2 linked regions of the Nitrobacter winogradskyi Nb-255 genome follow. The protein of the gene in region 2 interacts with the protein of the main gene of each other region in a pairwise test. Links are inferred from orthologs where the notes say so. Each region holds a gene or a part of one and is shown on either strand. Other genes may lie near its edges. The genes, in order: secD and pheT.

Evidence for each region.
Region 1: the proteins of pheT (region 2) and secD interact in binary tests that used the Escherichia coli proteins (3 or more experiments, as listed by UniProt). The link is inferred for Nitrobacter winogradskyi Nb-255 from one-to-one orthologs.

What each region holds. Positions count from the first base shown.
Region 1 is NC_007406.1:1,927,894-1,945,041, forward strand. Bases 10,616-13,486 are described here. They hold secD (protein translocase subunit SecD), read right to left. Parts: upstream 12,915-13,486; coding sequence 11,316-12,914; downstream 10,616-11,315. Other genes in these bases: secF (protein translocase subunit SecF), read right to left, coding at 10,616-11,299; yajC (preprotein translocase subunit YajC), read right to left, coding at 12,948-13,349. In the rest of the region: NWI_RS09175 (DUF2155 domain-containing protein), read right to left, coding at 1-831; NWI_RS09180 (FecR domain-containing protein), read left to right, coding at 1,230-3,038; NWI_RS09185 (NADH:ubiquinone oxidoreductase subunit NDUFA12), read right to left, coding at 3,088-3,498; NWI_RS09190 (GNAT family N-acetyltransferase), read left to right, coding at 3,941-4,312; NWI_RS09195 (DUF3597 domain-containing protein), read right to left, coding at 4,444-4,818; NWI_RS09200 (DUF2189 domain-containing protein), read left to right, coding at 5,162-6,091; methylenetetrahydrofolate--tRNA-(uracil(54)-C(5))-methyltransferase (FADH(2)-oxidizing) TrmFO, read left to right, coding at 6,283-7,716; NWI_RS09210 (serine/threonine protein kinase), read left to right, coding at 7,744-8,844; NWI_RS09215 (phytoene/squalene synthase family protein), read right to left, coding at 8,851-9,711; NWI_RS09220 (Mth938-like domain-containing protein), read right to left, coding at 9,858-10,244; more of secF, read right to left, coding at 10,241-10,615; NWI_RS09240 (ATP-binding protein), read left to right, coding at 13,537-14,511; NWI_RS09245 (peptidoglycan DD-metalloendopeptidase family protein), read right to left, coding at 14,651-16,012; NWI_RS09250 (protein-L-isoaspartate(D-aspartate) O-methyltransferase), read right to left, coding at 16,161-16,814; NWI_RS09255 (response regulator), read left to right, coding at 17,075-17,148. UniProt on the Escherichia coli protein: Part of the Sec protein translocase complex. Interacts with the SecYEG preprotein conducting channel. SecDF uses the proton motive force (PMF) to complete protein translocation after the ATP-dependent function of SecA.
Region 2 is NC_007406.1:68,697-80,881, reverse strand. Bases 1,549-4,667 are described here. They hold pheT (phenylalanine--tRNA ligase subunit beta), read left to right. Parts: upstream 1,549-1,948; coding sequence 1,949-4,387; downstream 4,388-4,667. Other genes in these bases: NWI_RS00340 (ATPase), read right to left, coding at 4,515-4,667; pheS (phenylalanine--tRNA ligase subunit alpha), read left to right, coding at 1,549-1,952. Outside these bases: rpmI (50S ribosomal protein L35), read left to right, coding at 101-301; rplT (50S ribosomal protein L20), read left to right, coding at 367-726; more of pheS, read left to right, coding at 870-1,548; more of NWI_RS00340, read right to left, coding at 4,668-5,183; NWI_RS00335 (flavin monoamine oxidase family protein), read right to left, coding at 5,180-6,622; NWI_RS00330 (YiiX/YebB-like N1pC/P60 family cysteine hydrolase), read left to right, coding at 6,862-7,866; NWI_RS00325 (peroxiredoxin family protein), read left to right, coding at 7,972-8,457; NWI_RS00315 (sulfate transporter family protein), read left to right, coding at 8,644-9,384; signal peptide peptidase SppA, read left to right, coding at 9,664-10,641; NWI_RS00305 (integration host factor subunit beta), read left to right, coding at 10,807-11,112; NWI_RS00300 (LapA family protein), read left to right, coding at 11,359-11,706; NWI_RS00295 (phosphoribosylanthranilate isomerase), read left to right, coding at 11,920-12,185.

The sequences.
Region 1 (17,148 bases), 1.9 Mb from region 2 along the record:
ACGGGTCGATTGTCGCGATCGCCTGGCTGGCGGGGGTGGCGTCGGTTTGGGCTGATCCGGCTGCTCGGCGATAACGGTCGTCTCCGGATCCTTGCAGTCGGTCAGCCAGACATCATAGATCGGATGCTCGACGCCATGCAGGCCGGGGCTCGACGCGAACATCCATCCGGAGAAAATTCGCTTCACCTCGCCCTGAAGCGTGATCTCATCGACCTCGACGAAGGCGTCGGTATTCGCGGCTTCGGTCGCGGGGCGCGTGTAGCAGGCGCTGGTTTTTACCCGCAGCGCGCCGAACTGTACGGTCTCTCCGATATCCTCGTCGAAATGGATGATGCGGCCGGTGATCTTATCCAGGCCGGAAAATACAGCCTTCTTGTTGACGATCCTCTCGGCGGGGGCCTCGGTAACGACCTCGTCGCCGGGCTGTAGCGTGGCCGGCGCCGGCGGGGCCGGTCGCGCGGCGTTCTGTTCGGGAGCCTGACGGGGTGATGGCGGCGCGACGGCAGCGCCTCCCGGAGCGTTCTGCGGAGTCACGGTGGTTCCGGACGGCGGCGGCAGCGGCTGAGACTGAACCGGACCGGGCGGCGGAACGCCCTGCCCCGGCGGTGGACGCATCGGCGCCGGCAACACGCGGCCCTCAGGCGGCAATTCGGGCACCTCTTCCTCGTCATCCTCAGGCGCGGCCTGCCCCTGTGGAATAGCGCCAGGCGGACGCGGTGGCGGGTCGGAGAAGATGTTTCCGATCTGGGCGCGCGCGGAAGGCGGGGCCGCGACAAGTGCGACGCCTGCAAAAGCCGCACAACCGGCTATAACGATGGTTCGAAATATCATGCGCGGCTTTGTGAGGCTCGAATCAGGGCCGGACCATTGTACAGGGATTAAAGGCTCCAAGCCGCTCGCGGCAATCCGGTTAACACGTCGATTGCGGCGGGGAAAGGGCGACCTGCTCCGCGTCCACTGGCGGCAGCGGCTGAGCTCGCTTGATTCCGTAGGCAATAGCGTTATGGAGCGAAATCGAGGCCGGTTTACGTGAAAAGCATCAAGACACCCGGAGCCTCGCTGCTGATTTCCATCAGGCAGAAGGCTGGGGCGCACCGTGGATTTACGGCAACAGATGCCATCAATCGCCTGCGGATCGTGACCTGGTAGACGATCTGGGGTTGGCGCATTCGGATTATTCAAGAGTATACTTGGCCGGACTTTGTCTGTTCTGAGTGTCAGGAGTTGCCATGACCCGGGCGGGGGCGCATTGGATCGCGATGACGGCGGCGGCTCTGGCGCTCGGGGGCGCGGCGGCGCAGGCTCAGCAGGTCGGCACGGCATCGGCGGTCAATCCCGCCGCCACCGCCAACCTGAAGACCATCACCATCGGCCAGTCGATCGCCCACAAGGAGCGTATCCAGACCAGGTCAAGCGGCTCGGTGCAGTTGCTGTTTCTCGACAAGACGTCGATGACCATCGGCCCGAACAGCGACCTCACAATCGATGAATACGTCTATGACCCCAACGCCAACACCGGCAAACTGGCGGCCACGCTCGGCAAGGGCGCGCTGCGTTTCGTAGGCGGCCAGATCAGCCACAGCGGCGACGCGGAAATCAAGACCGGAACGGCCTTGATCGGCATTCGCGGCGGCGTGATGATGACCGACGGCAAGGGCGGCATCTATGCCGGCTACGGCAGAATGACTGTCTCATCCGGCGGCCAGACCGTCACCCTCGGCGCCGGCGAATTCACCCAGACGCAAGCCGGCGGCCCCCCTTCGCCCCCCGGCCTGCCGCCGCCAGGGTTCGTGCAGCAGTTGATCGCATCGTTCCAGAGCGCCGCCGGTCAAACGGGCGGTGCGCGCGCGGGCTCGGCTTCGGCGAAGAATGTCGCCGCCGCCGAGCACAAGGCGACCGGATCACCCGGCGGACTGGTGACCGGCTCGGGTGCTCCGCCCTCTCCCAACCCGCCCACCATTATCCAGCAGATCAATGCGATTACGTCAGCCTTCACGGAAGCGATCCAGACATCCAATCAGGTGACCGGGGCGCAGCAGATCGCGCATGATCATCCGCCCGGCGGCGACCACCCTCCCCCGACGAACAATATCCCGCCTCCGACAAACAACAATCCGCCCGGGCCGCTGCGCGGGTATGTCGGCGGATTGGTCTACACAAGCTCAAGTGAGGGCGAATATTACTCGAGTCACGGTGAGAACGGTGAGCATGGCGTAAGCTACGAAGGCCCGACCAATATCGATCCCGTCACCGGAACCGCCGAAATCACCCTCGACACCGCCAACAAGCGCGTCCAGGCTCGTCTGGACACCTACCGTTACGATCAGAACAACCCGTTCACGCAACTCACCGAGACGATGCACGAGTTGTTTCAGTTCGGATCCAAGGGATCGACCGGCCCCGCTGACAGCGTCTATGTAGACAAAGATAATTTCTACGCGAACACGCCCGAGAACCACGAGGTCAACGGCAAGAAGGTCAGCGGCATTCTGGTTTCCGGCAACGGCATCGCGACACACGAGGTCGTTGCCGATGCAATTCCGAACCTGACACCGTGCCAGTGTGACTACACACGCTGGGGTTTCTGGATGGCTGATGAAAGCGATACCAGCACCAGTGCGCCTACATCATATAAGACAACCGTCGGCACCTGGGTCGCCGGTCGGCCCGTGGGCAGTATCGGCGACGTGCCGACGACAGGCGCCGCAACCTACACCGGCCATGTCGTCGCCAATGTGAATAATGCAGGATTCGTCGCCGGCGGGTTCTCGAACACCGTCAATTTCGGGGCGCGCACTGGCGCGGTGAGCGTGACCAATCTCGACGGCACGAACTATTCCGGCACCGTGAACTTCAACACCGACCCGCGCAATTTCGGCGGCACGCTCAACGGCGATACCGGCAGCCGTCAGATGGCCATCGACGGCAGCTTTTTCCAGGGCGTGAATAACCCAGTCGGCGAGATGGGCGGACGGGTCGGAATCTCCGGCGCCGACGGCTATCTCGGCAGCGGCATTTTCGCGGCTACCAAACAGTGACAGCACCCGCGTAAATGCTGGTGCGTCCCCGCGCTGGATGCGGGTGTTTCTACTGGCCGGGCGTCCAGGGCTGATAATCGCCGGTCGCCTTCGGACGGCGGCCGCTCGCCAGCGTCGAGCCGGACGGTCGATAGGCCGCCGGTGTCCCCGTCATGTTCGGCACATGCGGCTTCTGCCATTCGCGCGGCTGGTAGTCTTCCTTGGTCGGCGGAACATCGACAACGTGATGAATCCAGCCATGCCACTCCGGCGGAATATGGGTGGCTTCCGTGTAACCATTATAGATCACCCAGCGGCGCTCGAAGCCAAGCGCCGGGTCGATCCGTCCGCCTCGCGTCCGGTAATAGCAGTTACCCTCGCTGTCCCTGCCGACGAGTTCACCGAACCGCGCCGTCCAAAGCTGAGTACCGAAAGTCTGGCCGTTCCACCAGGTAAAAAGCTTGAGGAAAAACTGCTTCATTGCCGGAAATCCGTCGCAGGGGGTGTCACGAACCCCCGCAAGGGCTCGCGCGATTATCATTCTGTTTCGATTTGATGACATCCCGCCGCAGCCTTGTCCAGCCAAACGCGGCCAAATAGCGCGGACCCTGCCGCCGCCCGCAGCGCTAAACGGGCGTGAATTATAGCGTTTTCGAGCGCAGCATGTCCTCGGGCCAGACCGGAGGATGGAATCCGGTTCATGTGAAGAAAACGCGTCAAAACATAAAGAAAGATGGAGCCCTTCACCGCTTCCATGAAGTGGCGGAGGACTCTAGCGGGTTGCGCCTTCGGCTCGCACGTCTTAGAGCCTCTTAACGCGTTTTCTTCACGCGAACCGGTATCCACTTCGCTCGAAAACGCTATAACCCATTCTATTATCCAAGCCCGGTCCGGCGCTGATCGCGCGGGCCGCAGGCTCAGCAATGGCAGGCCGCAGACGCTCCGCTGTTGTTGACTGGCTCCCGAAAACTTTGAATGTTGCCTCTCAGGCAGGAAAGAATAAAGGCTGCGAAATGTCCGAAGTCGTCAACAACATGGAAAAACATCGCTACGAACTCGAAGTGGACGGGCTCGTTGCCGCGACCTACTACCGATTCCTGGATGGTGTCCTCGTCTTCACCCACACTCAGGTGCCGCCCGAACTCGAAGGCAAGGGCGTCGGTTCGGAACTGGTGAAGGGCGCGCTGGATCAGGTGCGCGCGGATAAATTCAGGGCCAGCGCTCAATGCCCCTTCGTGAAAGCCTGGCTCGAGAAGAATCCGGATTACGCTGATCTGCTGCGCCCGAATTTGTGAGGCAACGAGAGACCTGAGTTCCGCTTCTGATTCAATCAGAAGCGGATTTCACATGCTGGCTTAACGCCGTTTCTTTTCGCGAACCGGCGTCCACTTCGTTCCGAATCCTAGAGCTAACTTCGTCTGTCGGATTACTGCTTCATGTCGGGCGGCAGCTTGCCCCCGTTGGCCGCGAGCTGAGCCATCATCTGCTTATGCAGCCAGACATTCATCGCCGCGGAATCGTTGGTATCGCCCGGATATTTCAGATCCTTCGCCAGCTCCTTGCGCGCGCTCAGGCTGGAGTCGACATCAAGCGCCTTCATCAGATCAACGATCGAGGTTCGCCATGCCAGCTTCTCCTTCTTGGCGGCGACAGCCTTGTCGAGAATGGCCGCGACGTCGACGCTCTTGGCGGACGAGCCCTCCGGCGAAGGCGCAGTACCGCTGCCTGACTCTCCCGCCGGTGTTGCCGCTTCAGCGTGCGAGCCGAAGATGGCGCCCATGATCTTTCCAAATATGCTCATTATGCCGCTCCCAATAGCTTTGGCCTTGTGCCGACTACAAAGCGGAAATCCCGCATCTGTTTCCGCCGGATCGTCAAAAGAGTAACCGGCTCACCGCGGCTTGCCAATGCGAACGATGCCGGCCTCCCCCGGCTTCCATCCGCCCCAAAGCCAAAGGTAGAAAAGTCACTCAACCGTGAGCAACTAAGACCACGGATCGGAATTAGAATGGTGACAATACAGGTCGCGGCAGGACCAGGTTGCTTGCCTTCGCGTCTGGTCTTGATCGTGATCGTTTCCGAAGGGGCGACCTCGCCGCCTTCCGGCGGCCAGAGATCGACCCCGCGAAAGGGAGACAACGAACATGGCCACCTCTTATCCTGTCGACGTCACGTCGCACTCGGGAATGGCCGGCGCGGACAGACCTGTGGTCCGTCACATCGGCTTATCCGATCTGTTCGATGCATTGCGGCTGGGCTGGGAAGACTTCAAAGCGGTTCCCAGCCACGCCATCGTCCTGTGTGTCATCTATCCCGTGATCGGCATCGTTCTGGCGCGGATAGCGCTTGGCTACTCGGTCTTGCCGATCCTGTTCCCGCTCGCCGCCGGCTTCGCCCTGATCGGGCCGTTCGCGGCGCTCGGCCTATACGAACTGAGCTATCGGCGCGAACTCGGAAAAGAAGCCTCCGCCTGGCATGCGTTCAGCGTGCTGCGGGCGCCGTCGTTCGGGTCGATGCTCGGACTGGGCGGTCTGCTGCTGGTCATCTTCTTTATATGGCTGGCGACAGCTCGCGCGATCTATGTGTCCACTTTCGGCAACACCCCGGCGGCGGTCATTCCCGATTTCTTCACGCAGGTTTTCACCACGACCAAAGGCTTGCAGATGCTCATGATGGGCGTCGGCGTCGGATTCCTGTTCGCAGCCGTGGCCTTGTGCATCAGCATTGTGGCGTTCCCGCTGATGCTTCATCAACACGCTGACATGACGGATGCCATTTTGACGTCGTTGCGCGTGGTGGCGAAGAACCCGATAGCGGCGGCGGAATGGGGCCTGATCGTTGCCGTGCTGCTGACGCTCGGGTCGATCCCCTTCTTCCTGGGCCTCACGGTCGTCATGCCGCTGCTCGGTCATGCGACGTGGCATCTCTATCGCAAGGCGATCGAGAGTCCTTTAACCTCGTCGGCGCACGAGCCTCGTGAAACGGAGAAGGAAAAACGCTACGCAGCCGATTTCCCGTCCGTCTTGTTCCCGCCTTACGGGCGCAAGCACCGGTTCTTCGATAGTGCGGATTGATCGGAAGACGTTCGCTCTCGCAAAGGCCGCCTCGATGCCAATCGAGGTGGCCGTTGCGTGTCGACAGTCCTCAGGCGAGATTCCTGGGCAGACCATAGCCCCAATGCGGACGCGAATACCGTCAGGGTTGAAAGCGCCGGACCCGCGTTAACGCGTTCCTTTTGGCTGAGAAACGCGCTACCCCTTCGTCCATGACACAGTTTGAATCCTCCCGCGCCACCGTCCATATCGTCGGCGCCGGCCTGGCCGGCTCGGAAGCGGCCTGGCAGGTCGCCGCTCAGGGCGTTCGGGTCGTGCTGCACGAGATGCGGCCCCACCGGATGACCGCGGCGCACCGGACCGGTGGCCTTGCGGAACTGGTCTGTTCAAATTCGTTCCGGTCCGACGATGCTTCCAACAATGCGGTCGGACTCCTCCATGCGGAGATGCGCCGGCTCGGATCGCTGGTCATGCGATGCGCCGATGCCAATCAGGTTCCTGCAGGCGGCGCGCTCGCGGTGGATCGCGACGGCTTTTCCGCCGCGGTCACCGAAGCTCTCGACAACCATCCGCTGATCGAGATCGACCGTGCCGAGATCGACGGCCTGCCGCCCGCGGACTGGGGCAACGTCATTGTCGCCACGGGGCCGCTGACCTCGACGCCTCTCGCGGCTGCGATCCGCGCACTGACCGACGAGTCCGCCCTCGCCTTCTTCGATGCGATCGCACCCATCGTCCATCGCGACTCCATCGATATGTCGAAAGCCTGGTTCCAGTCCCGCTATGACAAGGCTGGTCCTGGCGGCAGCGGCGCCGATTACATCAATTGTCCGCTGAGCGAAGCGCAGTATCACGCCTTTGTGGACGCGCTGCTCGAGGGCGAGAAGGTCGACTTCAAGGACTGGGAGACCGCGCCCCCCTACTTCGACGGCTGCCTGCCGATCGAGGTCATGGCCGAACGCGGCCGGGAAACGCTGCGCTATGGTCCGATGAAGCCGGTCGGCCTCACCAATCCGCACGATCCCGCCACCAAGCCCTACGCCGTCGTCCAATTGCGCCAGGACAACAAGCTGGGCACGCTTTACAATATCGTGGGCTTTCAGACCAAACTGAAGCATGGCGCGCAGACGCGAATCTTTCGCACCATTCCCGGCCTTGAAGGCGCGGAGTTTGCCCGCCTCGGCGGCCTGCATCGCAACACATTCCTGAACTCGCCAAAGCTTCTTGACGTCCGGTTGCGGCTGCGCGCCGAGCCACGGCTGCGCTTCGCGGGACAGATGACCGGATGCGAAGGTTACGTGGAATCCGCCGCTATCGGGCTGCTCGGGGGACTCTACGCGGCAGCCGATGCACGATCATGCACGCTTGAAGCCCCGCCGCAGACGACGGCGCTGGGCGCGCTGCTCGGCCACATCACCGGCGGCCACATCGAGACCATCGACACGGGCCCCCGCTCGTTCCAGCCGATGAACATCAATTTCGGATTGTTTCCTCCGCTCGCCGATCCGCCAACCAGGAAGCCTGACGGCACGCGCCTGCGCGGCAATGAAAAGACGATCGCAAAGAAACAGGCGATCTGCGCGCGCGCGCTGTCGGATCTCGATCGCTGGATCGCGGATGCGCTTCGTCCGGCAGCCGCGGCATAGGTTCAACACGGCACCTCCAGGATTATCATGCCCCTTCCGAAGCAGGACGCAGCATTCCTGTCCACGAACTGGACCGAAGGAGTCCTACTGAAACGCGACGTGTTTTCGACGGTGGAGCGCGGGCGTTTTCGGACAACCTCCGGCGAGGCCGACGCGGTGCTGCGGCGGCTGGATCAGGTGCCGTGGTGGTCGTATGTTGTCGCGAGGCATTTGTTCGAACGTGAGCGCGAGGCGCTGACGCTCGCTCGCGATCTCGGCGTCGGTCCAAGGCTGTTGTGGAGCGGACGCAGCGCGTTGGTGCGAGACTTCATCGATGGCGTGGCGCTGCATCTCGCGAGACCCCACGGCGACCCATCCTACTTCCGCTCGGCCAAGGCGGCGTTGCGCAAGCTGCATCGCGCCGGCATCTGCCACAATGATCTTGCCAAGGAGCAGAACTGGCTGCGCGGCAGCGACGGCAACGCCTACCTGACGGACTTCCAGCTTGCTGCTTGCTTCAAACGGCGATCGCGCCTGTTTCGCATCGCGGCTTACGAAGACCTGCGGCATCTTCTCAAGCACAAGCGCACCTATGCGCCCAACGCCCTGACGCCACGCGAGCGCAAGATGCTCGCGCGCAAGTCGGTCATCGCGCGTGTATGGCTGATGACCGGCAAGAAGGTCTACCAGGTCATCACGCGCGGCCTGTTCAGTTTCACCGACCGCGAAGGCGGCGGCCGGCGTCTCGTCAACGACGCTCCCGTGCTGGTCGCGCGCATCAGGGAAAATCCCGCGGTGCGCGACGCCGCCATCGTTGCCTTCGCTGACCGCCGCAGCGGCGTCGGGCTTTACGCCTTTGTCGAGGCAGACCTGCCCGGACTCGAAGCGCGGTTGCGCTCCACGCTTGCCGCCGCAGGCGAGCCGAAACCGCCCGAGCACATCCAGATCGTGGCGCGCCTTCCACGCGGCGCCGGCGGCAAGGTGCGCACCGAAATCCTGCAACTCATCGCCATGAACCAGATCGACCTGATCGAGCCGTTGATCACGAGTCCCGCGGATCGCGAGTTCTTGCGCGGCATTCTTGAGAGCCGAAAAAACCTGCGCGACCGCTTCAATTTCGAATCGACCGACCAGGCCTTGCCGTCCTGATCCTGCTCAACCGCGAAATGCCTTCGAGCGCGACGCTCGCCACATGGTCCATAGGACACGCAACCGCGATATCGGCCGTGGCATGAAGGGATTAATGCCAGCGCCGCCGACATCGTCCAGTGCGCGGCGCACAAGCGCGAGCGGAAGATAGACACCGCGAGAATCTGGCGGCAGGTCGGACAGCAGGCCCAGCGCCACCTTCAGATGCGATCGCGCTTCCTCAGCCAGTCCGCGAATCGCCGCGCGAACCGAAGGCGCGTCTCGCCCCGTGAACATCTGTTCCAGATCGACGCCGTGCTGCTCCAGCAGCTTGAGCGGCACATAGGACTGCCGCCGCGAAGCGTAGAAACCGAAGTTCGCGATCACCCGCGCCATACCGCAGGCAAGACCGGCGTGTCGCGCGAGATGATCCGTCTCGTCCGGCCGCTGTCCGATGGTACGCGAGGAGAGCGAGAACAGCGCGCACGACGTATCAGCCAGATATTGTTCCAATGCCGCGATGTCCGGCATCGGATCGTTGTAGAGATCGAACTGATGCACCTCGATCAGACGCTGCAACAGCGCGACCGGAAGATCGTGCTCCCGGATCGCGAGCAGGAGTTCCGCCGCGACCGGATTGCCTTCGACGCCGCCGTGTCCCGCGCCCGCGAGCATATCCATCCACCATTGCAGGCGGACTTCTCCCGCCAACGGCTGGGTGATCTGCTCCCTCACCCTGACGATCTCGACGTTGAACGCGTAAAGCGCCAGCAGCGCGCGGCGGCTACGGAGCGGCGCGAACAACGTCGTCGCATAGTTGCCGAAGTCGTGGGTGCGCACCAGTTCCGCACAAAACGCAGCGGACGTGTTCCTTGTTGTATCGTTCATGACATCGCAATCACGCGCGCCACGGAGCGCGTCGATATGATGCTCGCCACAATACAGCAATCAGCGCCATCAGGCGCTGCCGATGCGGTGAGGTTTTCATGGTACGGCTATCAGCGCCGTCAGGCGCTGCCGATGCGGTGAGGTCTTCATGGTACGGCTATCAGCGCCGCCGCCACCCTGCGCCGCTCGCCCAGCATGATGTTGTATGTGCGAATCGCCGGACCCGTGAGCATGGTGTCCACGCCGATGCTCACGCGGCGCAGGGCCGCGCGCAGCTCGGGAGGAACAAGCCACACATTTATTCCGGTGCCGATCAGCAACGTGTCGATGGCGGCCGAGCCTTCGAACACGCGCGCCAGAGCATGACGGTCGATGTCATCCGCTCGCGCTACCGGCCACGCCCATACACCGTCGGGCAGGCAAAGCAGCGAGCCGCGATGCGACATGGTATCGAAACGAAAGCCGCCGTTGCCATAGGCTTCGATCGCGGCGGGCCGCGGAAGGTGCGGCACCTCCGGCGGAGCAGCGCTCACGGCTTTGCTGGTTTCGCGGACTTGGCCAGCTTCTCGGACTTGACCGGCTTTTCGGGTTTGGCAGGCTTTTCCTCGACATCGGCGCGGCTCTCGCCCACGCCGAGATAGATCAGGATCGGAGCCGCGATAAAGATCGAGGTGTAGGTGCCGACCAGCACCACGCCGAACGTCATCACCGCGGTGAAACTGTGGATCGCAGGTCCGCCGAACAGCAGCAAAGCGAGCAGCGCCAGCGTCACCGTGACGTGCGTGATGATCGAGCGCGAAAGCGTCGAGTTGATCGATGCGTTGAGCAGTTCGGGCATCGGCATTTTCTTGTAACGCCGGAGGATCTCGCGGATCCGGTCGTAGATGACGACCGTGTCGTTCAGCGAGTAGCCGAGAATTGTCAAAAGCGCCGCGATGCTGGTGAGGTCGAAGTCGACCTGCGAAATCGACATGAAGCCGATCGTCAGCACGATATCGTGCACGTTGGCGATCATCGCGCCGAGCGCGAACTGCCACTCGAACCGGAACCAGAGATAGACCAGAATGCCGATGATCGCCAGGATCAGACCGATCATGCCGTAGGCGAGCAATTCGCCAGACACGCGGGGTCCGACCACCTCGACCCGACGATAGTTGACGGTTTCGCCCAACGCGCCGCGCACCTTCTGCACGGCTTCCTGCTGCGCCGCGTCTCCGCCCGGCTGCTCGGCGACGCGGATCAGCACATCCGTCGGGCCGCCGAACTGCTGAAGCTGGACCTCGCCCAGATCGAGCTTGCTCAGCGTCGCGCGCATGCTGGCGATATCAACCTCGCCAGACTTGGCCTGCACCTCGAGCAGCGTGCCGCCCTTGAAATCGATGCCGAAATTCAGGCCATGCGTGAAGAACAACGTGATCGCGACGATCGAAAGCACGGCGGAAATCGGAAAGCTGATGCGACGGAAGCGCGTGAAATCGAACTTCGTGTCGTCCGGAATGATCCGCAGCGACGGCAGCAGGCCGAAGCAGCTGACGATGGTCAGTACAACGATGAGGGCACCGAGCCCGATCAAAATCCATTGAGTCACAGCCGGCTCCGCGTCATCAAATCGGCACGGTTTGCGGCCGCTTCCAGCGCACCCACGTTGCGACGATCAGCCGGGTCACCTCGAAGGCGGTGAACACCGTTGTAATGATGCCGATGCCGAACGTCACCGCAAAGCCGCGAACAGGACCGGTGCCGATATAGAACAGCACAGCGGCGGCGATGAAGGTCGTGATGTTGGAATCCAGAATCGTCGCCAGCGCCCGCTTGAAGCCGGCGTCGATGGCCGAAATCGCGGTGCGGCCGGCGCGCAGTTCCTCGCGGATACGCTCGTAGATCAGTACGTTCGAGTCCACGGCGATGCCCACCGTCAGAACGATGCCGGCTATACCGGGCAGCGTCAGCGTCGCGTTCAACAACGACAGCACGCCGAAAATCATGGCGACGTTGATGGCGACCGCGATATTCGCGATCACCCCGAAAAACCGGTACGTCAGCAGCATGAACAGGATCACCATGATCGAGCCGACATAGGCGGCAAGCTCGCCCTGTTCGATCGAGTCCTGTCCGAGCCCCGGTCCGACGGTGCGCTCCTCGATGATCGTCAGCGGCGCCGGCAGCGCGCCGGCGCGCAGCAGGATCGCGAGGTCATTTGCCTCCTGCACCGTGAAATTACCGGAGATCTGACCCGAACCGCCGGTAATCGGCTCGCGGATGACCGGCGCCGAGATCACCTCGTTGTCGAGAATGATGGCGAACGGCTGTCCGACGTTTTCGGTCGTCGCCTGCGCGAATTTTCTCGCACCGTTGCTGTTGAAGCGGAACGTCACGATCGGCTCGCTGGTGCGCGAATCGAACCCCGGTTGGGCGTCGGTCAGATCTCCACCGGAGACGAGCACCTGCTTCCGGACCACGTAAGGCGTCTTGGGCGCCTGCGAACTCATCAGCACTTCGGAATCGCCGGGCACCCGCCCCTGTGCGGCCTGATCAGGCGGAATGCTGGAATCGACCATCCGGAAGTCCATCTTGGCGGTTTTGCCGAGGATTTCCTTCAGCCGCGTCGGGTCCTGCAATCCCGGCACCTGCACCAGAATGCGGTCGGCGCCCTGACGCTGGATCAACGGCTCGACGGTGCCGAGTTCGTTGACGCGCTTCTCGATGATCTGAATCGACTGTTCGACCGACTGGCGGATACGGTCCGTGACGGCGGCCTGCGGCACGGTCATGCGGATCACGCCGTCAGCGCTGCTGACTTCGAGGCTGCGCTGGCCGCTGGAGCCGAGCAGACCTCCCAGCGGTTGCGACAGTTCACGCAATTTGGCTAGCGCGGTCTGGAATTCCTCTTCCTTGCTGATACGGACCTCGACGGCGCCGTTCTTGGCGGCAAGGCCGGTATAAGCGATCCGGGCGTCGCGCAGCGTCTTGCGCGCGTCATCGCGAACCTGATCGAGTTTCTCTTTCTTGACGTAGTTGGAATCGACCTCGAGCAGCAGATACGAGCCGCCCTGAAGGTCAAGACCTAGCACGAGGTGGCGCTGCGCCCATTTCGGCCATGTCTTGACCTGCGCCTCCGGAAAGAAGTTCGGTACGGCGCACAGGCAGATCGCGAGAGCGGTCACGATGATCGTCAGCGCCTTCCACCGCGTAAAGTACAGCATCGAGATAACTCGTCAGATTCGAGGAATGATCACCTAGCTCGCGGCGGTGTCGTCCCTGGAGCCATTTCCTTTAGCGCCATCGGCTTTGGCGGCTCCCTTTGCCGCTTCACCTTTGGCGGGTTCGCCCTTCGCGCGAACGATCGAAATCATCTGACGCATCTGCCGTACCCGGACGCCATCAGCGATTTCGAACTCGATCTGCTCGTCATCCACCACCTTGGTGACCTTTCCGACCAGGCCGCTCGATGTGATGACGGTGTCACCGCGACGAATGTTCTTCACCAGTTCGGCGTGCTCTTTCGCCTTCTTCTGCTGGGGCCGGATGATCAGGAAATACATGATGATGAAGATCAACGCGAACGGCAGCAGCGACATCAACAGGCTGTTGGCGTCGCCGGAGCCGGCGGCCTGAGCAAAGGCGGGGGTAATGAACATACGGGCCATTCCTTGGGATCAGACCGGCGAGAGCACAGAGTCGGGCCGATCAAGAGCAAATTCGCGCGGACTATAACGGCCACGGTCCCAATTGCAACGCCGCCAGCCCCTTGATCGAGCCACATTATTCCGCGGCTTGCGGGAGCGCGGTCGCCCCGCTAAGGGTGCGCGGTCGGGAAAGACAAAGATGGCCAGAAAGTCGCGGAAAACCAGCCTTCGAAAGCCCCCTCTCCAAACGCCCGGGGCCCGTTCCGTTCCTCGGGCCGGCGCGACGAAAGGTCCGAAAGCGGCCGCGAGGCGAGATGCCGCGGACCGGATCGCCCGCGCTCTCGAAACGATCGCCGCCGCCATGACCGCCGCCACCGAGCAGATCGACAATCACGCCGTCATGACCCGAGCCGATGCATTCGTCTGGCATCCCGACGGTCGATTGACGCCGGTTTCGCAGGTCAGCCGCGTCGATCTCACCCTGCTCAAGGGCATCGACCGGATGCGCGATATCCTGATGGAAAACACTGCCCGCTTCGCCAGGGGCCTGCCCGCGAACAACGCCCTGCTCTGGGGTGCGCGCGGCATGGGCAAGTCGTCGCTGGTGAAGGCGGCACATGCCAGCATCAACGCCGAGGCCGGCGGACGGCTCAAGCTGATCGAAATTCACCGCGAGGATATCGAGAGCCTGCCCGGCCTGATGGAACTGCTTCGCTCATCCGAGTTTCGTTTCATCGTCTTCTGCGACGACCTGTCCTTCGACGGCAATGACGCTTCATACAAATCGCTGAAGGCCGCCCTCGAGGGCGGCATCGAGGGGCGGCCCGACAACGTCATCCTGTACGCGACGTCAAACCGCCGTCATCTGCTGGCGCGCGACATGATCGAGAACGAGCGATCGACGGCGATCAATCCCGGCGAGGCCGTCGAGGAAAAGGTTTCGCTGTCCGACCGCTTCGGCCTCTGGCTCGGCTTTCACCGCTGTAGCCAGGATGAGTATCTCGCGATGGTGCGCGGCTATTGCTCCCACTTCGGCATCAGGCTCGACGACGCCGAACTGGAGCGGGAGGCGCTGGAATGGTCAGCCACGCGCGGCTCGCGTTCCGGCCGGGTTGCCTGGCAATTCACGCAGGAGCTTGCGGGACGGCTCGGCGTGCGGCTCGCGGCGAGATAGCCTTCGAGCTTATTCTGCGGATGTAGCGCGGCACAGTTGATGCGCTGCTGAACGGGGACCGCCTACGCGCAGCGATCGTTTCGGTCCCGGATCGGCAAAGCATCGCAAGCGCAACGCACCGCCTCCGGGGCATCCAGCCTCATGCGCCGTTCAGGAAGTTCAACGGGTCGACCGGCGTCGATCCTTTTCGGATCTCGAAGTGAAGCTGCGGCGACCCCGCCTCGCCGGACTGGCCCGACTTGGCGATGACCTGGCCGCGCCTGATGGAATCTCCGCGCTTCACCATCAATTCACGCGCATGGGCATAGGCGGTCACGTAGCCGTTGGAGTGCCGAACCAGGACCAGATTGCCGTAGCCTTTAAGTTCGTTGCCGGCATAAGCAACGACTCCGTCCTCGGCGGCCTTGACCGGCGTACCCTCGGGCACTGCGACATTGATGCCGTCATTGGATTTCCCGTTGGTCCGGGCGCCATAGGCCGTGATCACGCGGCCACGCACAGGCCAGCGGAAAGTCGGCAAAGCGCCGGTCGCCTCCGCGGCTTTCACCGAAGGTTTAACCACGGCCGCTTCAGGCGTCGCGGTCGCAGCCGCAAGGTTGACCTTCTGAACCGGACCTGCGGTCGCGGCGGCGGCGTGAACCACGGGTGCGGGCGCGGGCTTGGGTGCAACGGCGGGAGGCGCGGCCGGAGCGGCGACAGGTTGCGCGGACACCGCGGCGACCTTGGTCGGCACCGTGATCCTGGTGCCGATCTTCAGCTTCGCGCTCGGTGGTAATCCGTTCGCGCGTGCAAGTTCCCCGACAGAAATGTGATTGCGGCGGGCGATGTTCATCAGCGTGTCGCCGCGATTGACGTGATGGGTGGCGCCGGACGCAGCCGTAGCGACGACCGCCGGCTTCGCGGCCGGAGCCGGCTGGGTTTCCGCCACCGCTGCGCGCTTCGGAATGATCAGCCGCTGGCCGGGCTGCAACTGGCGAGGACCCCGGTAGCCATTGGCCTTGAGAATTTCAGCGCTGGACACGCCATACCGGCGCGACAGTCCTTCCAGCGTATCGCTGGTCCCGACAATGATCGGCGTGCCGCCCTTATGATTCCAGCCGTCCCGCGCCGCGACAGCGGGGGCAGACTCGATCGCACGCGCGGGAGGCGTATATGAACCGGGACCGCGCCCGCTCACCGACACGCTCGATGCCACCGGATAGGACTTCGGCGTCGAGATCGGCGGAAGCGGCTGGGATTGATAGTCGGAGTGGGGCCGATACGGGGGCCGCGAATATTGGTGCAACTCGCGGCGCTCCACCGGAGCCGCAGGCGCCGCGGCCACCGTGCCGGTGGTCTCTCGCTGCCAGCCAAAGCGATTTGATTGCTGCGGACCGCTGTCCAACTGCGCGAGGCGCGTCGACATATCCGCGCTGCACCCGGCAAAACCGATCGACACCAGCGCCAGCACCGCTACCTGCGGTACGCGGCGCGAGCAAAGCAACTCGACGACACGGGACATGGTTACTCACTCGTACGCAACACGACTAAATTTGAATAAACACCGTCCCAGTAAACAAAGCCTTTCACCGTGACACGTCACGGCCTCGAAAGTTAACATCGCCGGACAAACTGATTACGGCCGCGGCCGAACCTCGGACCCGATAGGATCAGAGCTCGCGGGCGATGCCCGGCAGCGCCGGCACGAAGCGGACGTCGATCAGCTCTTTGCGGATCATTCCGGCGGGGGCGCGCCGCAGCAGGATCAGGGTCTGCCGTCCGCTCTGCGGTCCGACAGGCGCGATCAAAAGCCCGTCGGGCTCAAGCCTGGCCGTCAGCGCCTCCGGTATCTGCTCCATCGCCGCGGTCACCATGATGCGGTCGAACCGCCCTGCCTCGCCAGGAATGTCGAAGCCGTCACCCAGCAGAACCTCGACGTTGTCGTAGCCGAGATGCTTCAACCGGGCGCGCGCGCGATCGGCGAGCACGCGATACCGCTCGACCGTCACGACCTCGCGGCAGAGGCGCGACAGGATCGCGGTCTGGTAACCCGAACCCGTGCCGATCTCCAGGACCCGTTGATCGTCCCCTAATTCCAGCCGCTCGGTCATGTAGGCCACGACGAACGGCTGGCTGATGGTCTGGCCGCAGGCGATGCCGAGCGCGGTGTCGCACCATGCGTCCTCGCGATCGCCCTGTTCGACGAAAGCATCGCGCGGGACGTTATCCATCGCGCGGAGCACACGCTGATCGCTGATGCCGCGTCGCCGCAGGTTAAGCTGAAACATCATCTTTTCAGGCGGCGGATGATCGGCGGGGGGCATGACGGGCGAACTCTCGAGCGCCGGCGCTTGGCCGAGCGGTTATCATTAACGCAATCTGCGCAGATCACCCACCTCGTCAATCCGGCGAGGCAAGTATTTGTTCCGGCGAAGAACCGGCGTGACGAATTCCGCCGGTCCGGGAATCTCCCGATTTGCAGCGCGGCATGCTGGTGCGACAACCTTGCCCTAGGCGACAACACGGATTGCGTTCGGTCGCATAATTTGCGACCCTGCGTTGGTGACAAGGCGGGATTTCCAACATGGAATCAGCGAAGCCATCCGGCGGCTCCGTATTCCTCGTTGAAGACGAGGTTATGATCCGCATGATGGTTGC
Region 2 (12,185 bases):
AGGTGAAAACCGTTTCGGGTAAGATCATGCAAAATAACGAGCATTTTTAGCCAGTGGGCCGCCCTCAGGGCGGGTTTCGTCGTGGCGACAGGAGAGCCAAATGCCCAAGCTGAAGACCAAATCGGGCGCGAAAAAGCGCTTCAAGATCACGGCCACCGGGAAGGTCAAGCATGCCCAGCGCGGCAAGCGCCATGGCATGATCAAGCGGACCAAGAAGCAGATTCGTCAGCTCCGCGGCACCCGCGTCCTGTTCAAGACCGACGGCGACAACATCAAGAAATACTTCTTGCCCAACGCCTGACGTCCGTTCGCCGCCTTAACGCGGCATCCCGTATTTAACCCGTTGATTTTGAGAGGAGTTCAGTCATGGCTCGCGTCAAGCGCGGTGTGACGGCTCACGCCAAGCACAAGAAAGTCTACAAGGTCACCAAGGGGTTTTCCGGCCGCCGGAAGAACACCATCCGCGCGGCCAAGGCCGCCGCCGACAAGGCCGGGCAGTACGCCTTCCGCGACCGCAAGCGCAAGAAGCGGACTTTCCGCGCGCTGTGGATCCAGCGTCTCAACGCGGCCGTTCGGCCGTTCGGTATGACCTACAGCCGCTTCATCGACGGACTGTCGAAGTCGGGCATCACGGTCGACCGCAAGGTGCTGTCGGATCTCGCCATCAACGAGCCCGCCGCGTTTCAGGCGATCGCCGAGAAGGCCAAGGCCGCGCTCGCGGCCTGATCGTTATTGCCCGGCATCGATCGCTAACGCCGTCATGGGCCGGGCTTGTCCCGGCCATCCACGTCTATTGATCGTGGATGCGCCGCAAGACGTGAATGCCCGGATCAGGTCCGGGCATGACGTTGTGCAAGTGGTGGCGCTTCATGTCCGATCTCGACGCTCTTCAATCCAATATCCTTGCCGACATCGCGAACGCCTCCGACGAGGCCGCCCTGGAGGCGGTGCGCGTCATGGCGCTCGGCAAGAAAGGCTCGATCTCGGCGCTGCTTGCGACTCTCGGCAAGATGTCGCCGGACGAGCGCAAGACCGAAGGCGCGAAGATCAACCTCGCCAAGGATACGGTGACGCGGGCGCTGGCCGCGCGCCGCGAGGTGCTGAAGGCTCTCGCGCTCGATGCGCGCCTTGCGTCGGAAACCATCGACGTCACGCCCCCCTTGCGCGAGACGCCCGCGGAAGCCGGCCGCATCCATCCGCTGAGCCAGGTGTGGGACGAGGTCACCACGATCTTCGCCGACATGGGTTTTGCGGTCGCCGAAGGCCCCGATATCGAGACCGATGACTACAATTTCACGCGGCTGAATTTCCCGGAGGGCCATCCGGCGCGTGAGATGCACGACACCTTCTACTTCAATCCAAAAGACGATGGCTCGCGCCTCCTGCTCCGCACTCACACCTCGCCGGTGCAGGTGCGTACCATGCTCAGCCAGAAGCCGCCGATCCGCGTCATCTGTCCGGGCCGCACCTATCGGAGCGACTCGGACCAGACCCACACGCCGATGTTCCATCAGGTCGAAGGGCTGGTGATCGACAAGTCATCGCATCTCGGCCACCTCAAATGGATCCTGCACGAGTTCTGCAAGGCGTTCTTCGAGGTCGACAACGTCAACATGCGTTTCCGCCCGTCGTTCTTTCCGTTCACCGAGCCGTCGCTGGAGGTCGATATCCAGTGCCGCCGCGACAAGCACGAGATTCGCTTCGGCGAGGGCGAGGACTGGCTGGAGATTCTCGGCTGCGGAATGGTGCATCCCAACGTGCTGAAGCTGTGCGGCATCGACCCCGAGGTCTATCAGGGCTTCGCCTGGGGCATGGGTATCGATCGCATCACCATGTTGAAGTACGGCATCGCCGATCTGCGGCAGTTGTTCGAGGGCGACGTGCGCTGGCTCACGCATTACGGCTTCAGGCCGCTCGAAATCCCGACGCTGGCGGGGGGGTTGTCGTCGTGAAATTCACTCTCTCCTGGCTGAAGGATCATCTCGACACCGACGAGCCGCTGGAAAAACTCGCCGACAAGCTCACCATGATCGGACTCGAGGTCGAGCACATCGCGGACAAGTCGAAGACGTTCGCGCCCTTCACCATCGCGCGGGTGGTCTCCGCCGTTCAGCATCCGAACGCCGATCGTCTCAGGGTGTGCATGGTCGATACCGGCGAGACCAGCGACAAGGGCGATCCGTCTTACATTCAGGTGGTGTGCGGCGCGCCGAACGCGCGCGAGGGACTGATCAGCGTGTTCGCGCCGCCCGGCACCCATATTCCGGGAAAGAACATCACGCTCGGTGTCGGCACCATCCGCGGCGTCGAGAGCCGAGGCATGCTGTGCTCGGCGGCCGAGCTTGAGATATCGGATGATCACGACGGCATCATCGAACTGCCCGCCGACGCGCCGGTCGGCGCCGGCTACGCCGAATGGGCCGGGCTCGGCGATCCCGTGATCGAGATCAACCTGACGCCGAACCGGCAGGACTGCACCGGCGTGCACGGCATCGCGCGCGATCTGTCGGCCGCCGACATGGGCCGCTTCAAGGATCCGACCATCAAGCCGGTCACCGGCGAATTCCCCTGTCCGGTGAAGGTCACCGTGGAAGATGCTTCGCTATGCCCCGGCTTCGCGCTGCGAATGGTGCGCGGGGTGAAGAATGGCCCGTCGCCGGAGTGGCTGCAAAAGCGTCTGACCTCGATCGGCCTGCGTCCGATCAATGCGCTGGTCGACATCACCAACTTCATGACCTACGACCGCGCCCGTCCGCTGCATGTGTTCGACGCGAAGAAGGTGCATGGCGATCTCACGATACGCCGCGCCCGCGACGGCGAGACGCTTAAGGCGCTCGACGGCCGCATTTATACGCTCGATCCGAATGTCTGCGTCATCGCCGACGACAAGGGCGTCGAATCGCTTGCCGGCATCATGGGCGGCGAGGAAACCGGCTGCGACGAGACCACGACCGACGTGCTGATCGAATCGGCGCTGTGGAGCGAGATCAACATCGCGCAGACCGGGCGCAGGCTCGGCATCAATTCGGATGCACGCTATCGTTTCGAGCGCGGCGTCGATCCCGCCTTCATGGTGCCGGGGCTTGAGATGGCGACGCGGCTGGTGATGGAATTGTGCGGCGGCTCGCCGTCGGAGAATGTCGTTGCCGGACAGGCGCTGCCCGAAGACAGGGTGATCGATTTCCCCTTGAGCGAGATCAAGCGGCTCGCGGCCATCGACGTGCCTCTGGTGGAAGTGCGGCGCATTCTCGGCCATCTGGGTTTCATGGTGGCCGGCAGCGGTCCGGTGGTGAAGGTCGCCATTCCCACCTGGCGCACCGACGTTCAGGGCAAGGCCGACCTCGTCGAGGAGATCGTGCGCATCGTCGGCGTCGACAAGGTGCCGATGACGCCGTTCGATCGCGGAGAGGCTCCGCGCAAGCCCGTGCTGACGTCGATCCAGTCGCGTACGCGCAAGGCGCGGCGCGCGCTGGCGGCGCGCGGCATGGTCGAGGCCGTGAACTGGTCGTTCATCTCAAGAACGCAGGCTGAACTGTTCGGCGGCGGCTCAAGCGAACTGGCACTGGCTAATCCCATCGCGTCCGATCTCTCGGACATGCGGCCGAGCCTGCTGCCGGGCCTCGTCGCGATCGCGCAGGCCAACGCTGACCGCGGCTTTGCCGATGTCGCGCTGTTCGAGGTCGGGCAGATCTTCAGAGGCGACGGCCCGCAGGATCAGTTCATGGCCGCCGCGGGGCTTCGCCGCGGCATCGCCTCGTCGGCGGGCCTTGGACGGCACTGGTCGGGCTCCGCCACGGCTAATGCGCTGGATGCGAAAGCCGACGCGTTCGCCGTGCTGGCTGCCGCGGGCGCGCCGGCCGCCGCCTTGCAGATCGCCACCAGCCATGAATCGAAGAATTTTCCCGCATGGCTGCATCCGGGACGCTCCGCCGCGATCCAGATCGGCCCCCACAACGTGCTCGGCTATTTCGGCGAGCTGCACCCTCGCGTGCTGGACGAGCTGAAGGCCGAAGGCCCGCTGCTCGGATTCGAGGTGATTCTCGACCGTATCCCGGAGGCCAAGCAGAAACCGACGCGCGCGAAACCGGTGCTGGAATTGCCGGCGTTCCAGCCGGTGTCGCGCGACTTCGCCTTCATTGTCGATCGCACCGTGAAAGCAGCCGATATCGTGCGCGCGGCGCAGAACGTGGACAGGAAGCTCGTCTCCGGCGTCACCGTGTTCGATATCTATGAAGGCAAGGGCATCGATGCGGACAAGAAATCGGTCGCGATCGCGGTGAGGCTGCAGCCGCGTGACAGGACGTTCACCGATCAGGAGATCGAGGCGGTGGCGGGGAAAATCGTCGCCGAAGTCGCGAAGAGAACCGGCGGAAGCCTTCGCGGTTAGAGCATTTTCCGGCGAAGTGGATGACCTGTTCGCCGCAAGAAAATGCGACCAGACAATAATTTCTAAAGCGTCTTGACGCAAAGCGGATAGCAGCTCGCATCACGACGCGCCCGAGAATCAGGAACGACTACGCCGGCACGAGATCGCGGTAGGCGAATCCGCCGCGTTCGACAACGTCGCCACATAAGACCTCGAGTCGTTGCGAGAACACCGGCGCGGCGGAAACGAAAGTGTGAAACTCGCCGTTCTCGCCGCACGGATCGATTCCGGCGGGAAGGTCTTCCAGCAGCCGCTCATCGAAGTCGCGGCCGGCGAGCGAACGGTCGAGCTTCGCCAGGTCGACCGAGACCAGACGCGCTTCCAGCCCGCTCGCGATCATCTCGCGCGCGAGCGTCGAGGTCGGCCGGCCCCACAACGGAAACACCGGCGTGATCCCGGCGCCGGCGAGTTTTTGTTCGCGATAGGCGCGGATGTCCGCGAGAAACAGATCGCCGAAAATGATATGCGTGATGCCGGATCGCTTTGCATCCGCCATCGTCCGGGTCATCCGCGCTTCATAGGCGTCGTTCGGGCACGGATCGGGAATCGGCACGACGCGTGGCGACAATCCCGCGGCGGTGAGTTGAGCATCCAGCAACTCCTGGCGAACGCCGTGAATCGAGACGCGTCCGAAGCGCTCGTTCACCGTGGTCAATGCGCCGACGACGTCGAACGCGCCCTCGCGGCGGATTTCATGCAGCGCGAAGGCGCTGTCTTTTCCGGACGACCATGAGATCAGCGCCTTCGGTCGCGTCATCGGGGCAGCGGAAAGCCGAAGGCGTCGTTCCCGCGCCGCGAGGGCGTCCGTCTCTGGGCTCGGGGCTGCTTATGCTTCGACGCCTGTGGCTGTGCCGGCTCCTTTTCCCTGCTCGCGCCGATCTTCCGCAGCGCGGCGTCGGCGGCGCGCTCGCCGCTCTCCCATGCGCCGTTGACGGTGCCCCACAGCGTTTCGTGCGCGGCTTCACCGGCGAGAAACAGGTTGCCCAGCGGCTCCATCAGGATCTTCCGCGACGGATGGCCGCCGGGTTCCGCGGCCGACATTGCTCCGAGCACATGGGGATCGGCGTTCCAGCGGGTCGTGGCAGACTGCTTCACCGCGTCCGCCGCGTCGCTGCCGAACAGTTTCGTCAGCCACTCGGTGGCGAAGGCCGTCATCGCGCTCGTTCCTTGCGCCGACAGATCGCGGCCGAAGCCGCCGGCGATATCAACCGTGCACAACGACGATCCATGCGCGTTCGCCACCAGAAGCGCGGTCTTTCCGTCGCTGCTCTGCTCGATCATGGTCTCGCCGGGTCCGAGGCCGAGCGGGTTATCGGGCAGCCATAGCGCGATGCGATCGTAGCTGCCGAGCGACAGTCTCGCGGCCGCGTCGAGTTGCCGTTTCGGCAATTCGGGCGTGAAGCGGATATGGCCTGAGGTCAGCACGTTGACGGAGACGGTGACGATGACGGCGCGTGTATCGATACGGCCCGCGGACGTCTCGACCGTGAGGCTGCGGCCGGTCCACGTCACCCGGGTGACGGGCGTCGACAGACTGACGGGGACGGCCTGGCCGAGCGTTGCGAGCAGCACGCCAAGGCCTTGCCTGCAGTCGATCGCGACGTTGCGCTCAGGCGCGCTCGCCCGATCCATCACCGAGAGATCTTTCAGGTCCTTTCCGGTGGCGCTGGCGCCGAGCACGAAATCGATGGTCTCGGCCCAGACGTCGAGATCCTCGGGCAGCATCGAGGCGCAGGCGACGTCGACCTTCCTTCGCGCCGCCTCGCCGATGGCGCGCTTGGCGCGCATCAGTGCGGCGAGGAACTGTTCGGTTTCGCCAGCCCGCGCGTTACGCCGCCCGATGCGGATCTTCTGGCCGAGCGGGGACGGAAACACCTCCATGCCGGCGCTTCGCGCCAGCCGGATGATCGGGTTGGTGTCGGGTTCGAATAGCCAGCGCGCGCCGCGGTCGAATGGCGTTCCGAAAGTCGTGGTATCGGTGTGACAGCGTCCGCCGATCCTGCCTGCCGCTTCCAGCACCAGCACGGTGCGGTTCGCGGCCTGAACGCGCCGTGCCGCCGCGATGCCCGCCGCGCCGGCGCCGATCACAATGACGTCGGGGTCGCGCGGCAGCGGCGCGGCCCGCGCGCGACCGATGCTCATTCCCGCCGCACAGCCGGCGGACGCCGAGAGAAAATCGCGGCGCGTTATTCTCATGGCCCGGTTCCCGCACTCAGATGCAGGAATGATCGGCGCGGTGATTCAAAAATCGCTTGCCCCTTGCTGCGCGTTCGGATGCTGGAACGCGGCCAGCTTGCCGCATCACTGAGCCTGCGGCAACCGTCATGGTGAATCAATGGTGATTTCGCGATTGCAGCCATGAACCAAATTGCAACGGGTTCTGTCCATGGTAAGGAGGGAAAACCGGTCAGGCGCGAAACGCGGAGAGAGACTTCATGGGTCTCGTACTCGATACGGTCGGAAAATGGATCGCGGCGTATCTTCAGAAGGAGATACCGGGATACAGGCCGTTCGCGCCCAGCGATCCGGAGCATCTGCGCGACCTGATAGAGGAGGGCGACGTTCTCCTGGTCGAAGGCAACAGCCGAATCTCCGGCATCATCAAATATCTCACGCAATCGACGTGGTCGCACTCCGCACTTTATGTCGGCCCGATCGATGGCGCCAGCGAGGCTGACGGCGAGCCGCATGTGCTGATCGAAGCCAATGTCGGCGAAGGCGTCGTCTCGGCGCCGCTGTCGAAGTATTTTCCCTATCACAGCCGGGTGTGCCGTCCGGTCGGCCTGTCTCACGAGGACCGCGTGACGGTGTGCCGCTATGCCATCAACCGGATCGGCTTCGGCTACGACACCAAGAACATCATCGATCTGATGCGGTACCTGGTTCCGTTACCCTTCCCGCAGCGCTGGCGGCGGCGCATGATCGCGTTCGGCTCCGGTGATCCGACCAAGATGATCTGCTCGGCGCTGATCGCGCAAGCTTTCGGCGCGGTGCGCTATCCGGTCCTGCCGAAGATCACGCGCGCTGGCAGTCGCAGCGCGCGGCGCGAGATCCTGCACATTCGGGATTCTTCTCTCTATATGCCGCGGGATTTCGACATCTCGCCTTATTTCGAGATCGTCAAACCCACGATCGCGCGGGGCTTCGACTATCGCTCGCTGCATTGGGCCGACACGCCGAAGCCGCTCGCTGAATCCGTGCATGGAGAAGATCCGTTTCAGGCCGGAGCCGGCGCTCCGTCGTTTGATCCCGCGCCGCATGATTCGCCGGTGACGGTGGAAGAAGTGAGCGCCGAAGAAAGTGTCCCGCCGCGCGCGCAATCCGAAACTGGAGATACGGCACACATCCGCGGCGCGAGGGCGCGCTCGCCGCGACGCGCGTCCGGCGCAAGACCAACCCATACCGGCGCGACGTTCCACCACGAGCGCAGCCCTCGGTGACGCGATCGCGCATTGCATCGCCGGATCGGCCCGCTATCATCGGTCCATCCGACGCGGGAAGATCGTGTTGGAAACCGGGCCGCGAATGGCCTTGCGAGGCCATCCATGACAGCTGACGCTCCCGCTCCCGAACTTGCCGTTTCGCAATGGTTCAACACGGCCGAGCCCATCACGCTGGCGGCGCTGCGTGGCCGCCCGGTGCTGCTCCATGCCTTCCAGATGCTGTGTCCCGGCTGCGTCGCGCATGGCACGCCGCAGACCCAGCGCGCCCATGAGTTGTTCAAGGCGACCGATCTTCAGGTGATCGGTCTGCACACGGTGTTCGAACATCATGCCGCGATGACGCCGGTTTCGCTTCAAGCCTTCATTCACGAATACCGGCTGACGTTTCCGATCGGCGTCGATGCCGCGGGCGACGGCACACCGCTGCCGGTCACCATGGGCCGCTATGGAATGCAGGGCACGCCGACCAGCATCCTGATCGGCCGCAACGGCCGCATCGTTCATCAGGGATTCGGCCAGCAAAGCGACATGGCGCTCGGCGCCATGATCGCGGCCGAACTCGCGGGCGCGCAGACCTACGCCGCCTAGAGCATGATCCCGACCCGAAGGCCGCGCCAGCGCAAAGTGGAGACCGGTTTTCGGATAAGATCATGCTCAAACAAAAAATTTGCTTGCGCACCGTTTGATCCGTCCAGCGCGAGAAGCCTCGCGCTCTTGCCGGCCGGGGTTGCGGCGTTTATCTGAGCGCAGGGATTCTCCGGGGAACGCTCCGTCATGATCGGCGCCGCTGTCAACGCCCTTACGCAGATTCTTTCGCTGCCGATGCGCGCCATTCTGTGGCGCGTGATCGGGCTGGCGCTGGTGCTGATCGTCGTCGCCGCTGTCGGACTGCAGCGGCTTTTGAGCTGGCTTGCCGGATCGGGCGAAGTCTGGGCGGAGACCATGCTGGGGCCCTCCTTCCACACGCCGCTCAATATCCTCGCCTGGATTCTTTCAATCGCCGCGGGCCTCGGCATCGTGTTCGGCGCGGTGTTTCTGATGCCCGCGATCACCTCGCTGGTGGCGGGCGTGTTCGTCGACGATGTCGCGGAGATCGTCGAGCACGAGCATTACCCGGCCGACCGTCCGGGCGCGGCGCTGCCGATCGGCCTTGCGATGACCGAAAGCATCAAGGCGGCGCTGCTGACGCTGCTCGTCTATCTGATTGCGCTGCCGTTCGTGTTCGTGGCCGGCGCCGGCGTGATCGCGTTCTTCATCGCGACCGCGTGGCTGCTCGGCCGGGAATATTTTGAGCTTGCGGCGATGCGCTTCCGCTCGCCGGCGGAAGCCAAGGCGATGCGCCGCGATAATGCCTCGACCATTTTTATGGCCGGCCTGATCATTGCCGCGTTTGTCGCGATTCCGGTCGTCAATCTGGCGACGCCGCTGTTCGGAATGGCCTTCATGGTCCACTTGCACAAGCGGCTGTCGGGGCCGCGGCCGGAACTGATCGCGCCGGATCGGCGCAGCCGCTAGCGTTGGCAAGGTCGAATATCGAGACGGCGCGGTGTCGTACTCCGGCCATGCTTTCTTCATATTGGGCCGCGATTGGTGTAGCTTGGCGGGCCTCTGGTACCACGCACGCACCGGCGACGGTGTAATCGAGCGCAATCCGGGAGCTTCGCTTCCGATTGAATCAGAAGCGAAGTTCCAGATCGTTGTTTTGACGCGTTTTCTTGACGCGAGCCGATATCTGTCCTCGGGTCAAGCGCGGGGACATGCTTCGCCGGAAAACGCTATGGAGGAGAAATGTCGATGTCGATGGAATCCGACATGATCGTCGATCGTCGCAGGCTGCGCCGCAAGCTCACCTTCTGGCGCGTGGCGTCGGCTTTGATCGTGATCGGCGCGGTCGTCGCGCTCGGCGCTTACGCCTCGCCTTTGGGCGGCAGGCTGACAGGCTCTTCCGCGATCCAGCGCGTCAACATCGACGGTCTGATCCGCAGCGATCAGAAGCGGGTCGAGGCCCTGGAGCGGCTTGGAAAGTCGAAGGCGCCGGCGGTCATCGTCCACATCAACTCGCCGGGCGGCACCACCGCCGGGTCGGAAGAGCTTTATGAGGCCCTGACGCGCCTGAAGGCCAAAAAACCGATGGTCGTGGTGGTGGAAGGGCTCGGCGCGTCGGGCGGATATATCGCCGCGCTTGCCTCCGATCACATCGTCGCGCAGCAAACCGCGCTGGTCGGCTCGATCGGCGTGCTGTTTCAGTATCCGAACGTCACCGAACTTCTGAAAACGGTCGGGGTCAAGGTGGAGGCGGTGAAATCCTCGCCGCTGAAGGCGGCCCCGAGCGGATATGAACCGACCAGTCCGGAAGCACGGGCCGCGATCGACGCCCTGGTGAAGGATTCCTTCGCCTGGTTTCGCGGTCTGGTGCAGAACAGGCGCGGCATGGACGATGCGCAGCTCGAGAAGGTCGCCGACGGGCGCGTTTTCACCGGACGGCAGGCGCTGGATCTCAAGTTGATCGATCAGCTTGGCGACGAAAAGGTCGCGATCGCCTGGCTTGTGGCGGAAAAGAAAGTCGCGCCCGACCTTCCGGTGCGCGATTTCAAGTTGACGCCGCGCTTCACTGATCTGACCTTCATCCGCACCGCTGCGTCGGTGGCGTTTGACGCGCTGGGATTGGGCAGTATTGCGCGGCAGGTCGAGCAGGCCGGGATCGTGCGAGCGGCGGATCGCCTGAATCTCGACGGAATGCTGGCGCTTTGGCATCCCGCGCCGTCGAATTGAGGTCGAGCCGTTCGTGAACAGGCATTTCGCGCTGCGAAAAGCGATGGATGTTGCAACGCAAGCTCTCGCGGCCGGGTTTCCAACGATCCCGAATCACATTTACTGTCTTGACAGTCCTGACCATTTTCACGGAAATGGGCATCCCACGCATGGGCCTTTGTCTCGATGATCAAATCCGAACTCGTTCAGCGCATCGCCGAACATAACCCGCACCTCTACCAGCGGGATGTGGAGAACATCGTGAACGCGATCCTCGATGAGATTGTCGCCGCTCTTGCGCGGGGTGATCGCGTCGAGTTGCGTGGCTTTGGTGCGTTTTCAGTCAAACATCGTCCTGCCCGCGCGGGCCGCAATCCGCGCACGGGAGAACACGTTCCGGTCGACCAGAAAAGTGTACCGTTTTTCAAGACCGGCAAGGAAATGCGTGAGCGGCTCAATCGTGACAATGCGACGAGCGAAGCGAACGCATAGTGCCCCGAATCCGAAGTTCGCCTTGTTTTCGCGGCCTCGCTCCTGGGCGAACTTCGGATTCGGGACACTAGCAACTCTATGAATCTAGTGTAGCTTAGGTTCATAGGTTCGCTTGAAGGACTCGCTGGGAAATTGAAGCGAACTTCTGAACCGCTACACTAGGAACGTCCAGGGGAGCGGCCCCATCAATCGGCAAGCGAACCTGTCAGCATGAGTGCCGGCTGACGCAGCGTCGCGAGAGAGATCATGCGCAAATTCCTGACCGGCCTGATCCTGATTCCGCTTGGTGTTATTTTCATCGTGTTCGCGTTCGCCAACCGCCGTTTGGTCACGGTGACGTTCGACCCCTTCGGCGGGTCCGACCCTCAGACCGGCGTCACGCTGCCGCTGTTCATTCTGATCATCTCGGTGGCTATTTTCGGCGTGGTCGCCGGCAGCGTCGCGACCTGGGTGGGGCAGCGCCGCTGGCGCTACGCGGCCCGTCAATACGAATCGGATGCGCGGAAAGCGCATGTGGAGCTTGCTGATTTGCGATCACGCTACGAGTCGCAAGAGGTGACGCGGCTGCCGGAACTGACCCGGCGGGCCGGGTAGCGGTGTTATAGCGCTGTCGAGCATGTCCTCGGGCTTGTGACCCGCATCCCGCGATCGCCATGATTCTGCGTCCCCGTCGCAAAGGGAAAGAACGTTCGGGCCGCGTCCACGCAAGCGAGACAAGCCGCTTGCGACGTTGTAGAACCGGCCCATCGCGCTGATTGCAGCACGCCGGCCTGCCATTGGTCGGGTTGTGCCGGACCATTCGAGACCATGTCATTGATCGTCAAGATATGCGGCCTGTCCACCCCTTCGACGCTCGATGTGGCGTTGCAGGCCGGCGCCGATATGGTGGGATTCGTGTTCTTTCCGCCGTCGCCGCGGCATCTTGAGCTTGCGCGCGCGCAAGAGCTCGGCGCGCAGGTGCGAGGCCGGGCGGCCAAGGTCGCGCTGACGGCCGACGCCGATGATGAGACGCTCTGCGGCATTATCGAGGCCTTGCGGCCGGATCTGCTGCAACTGCACGGCAAGGAAACCGT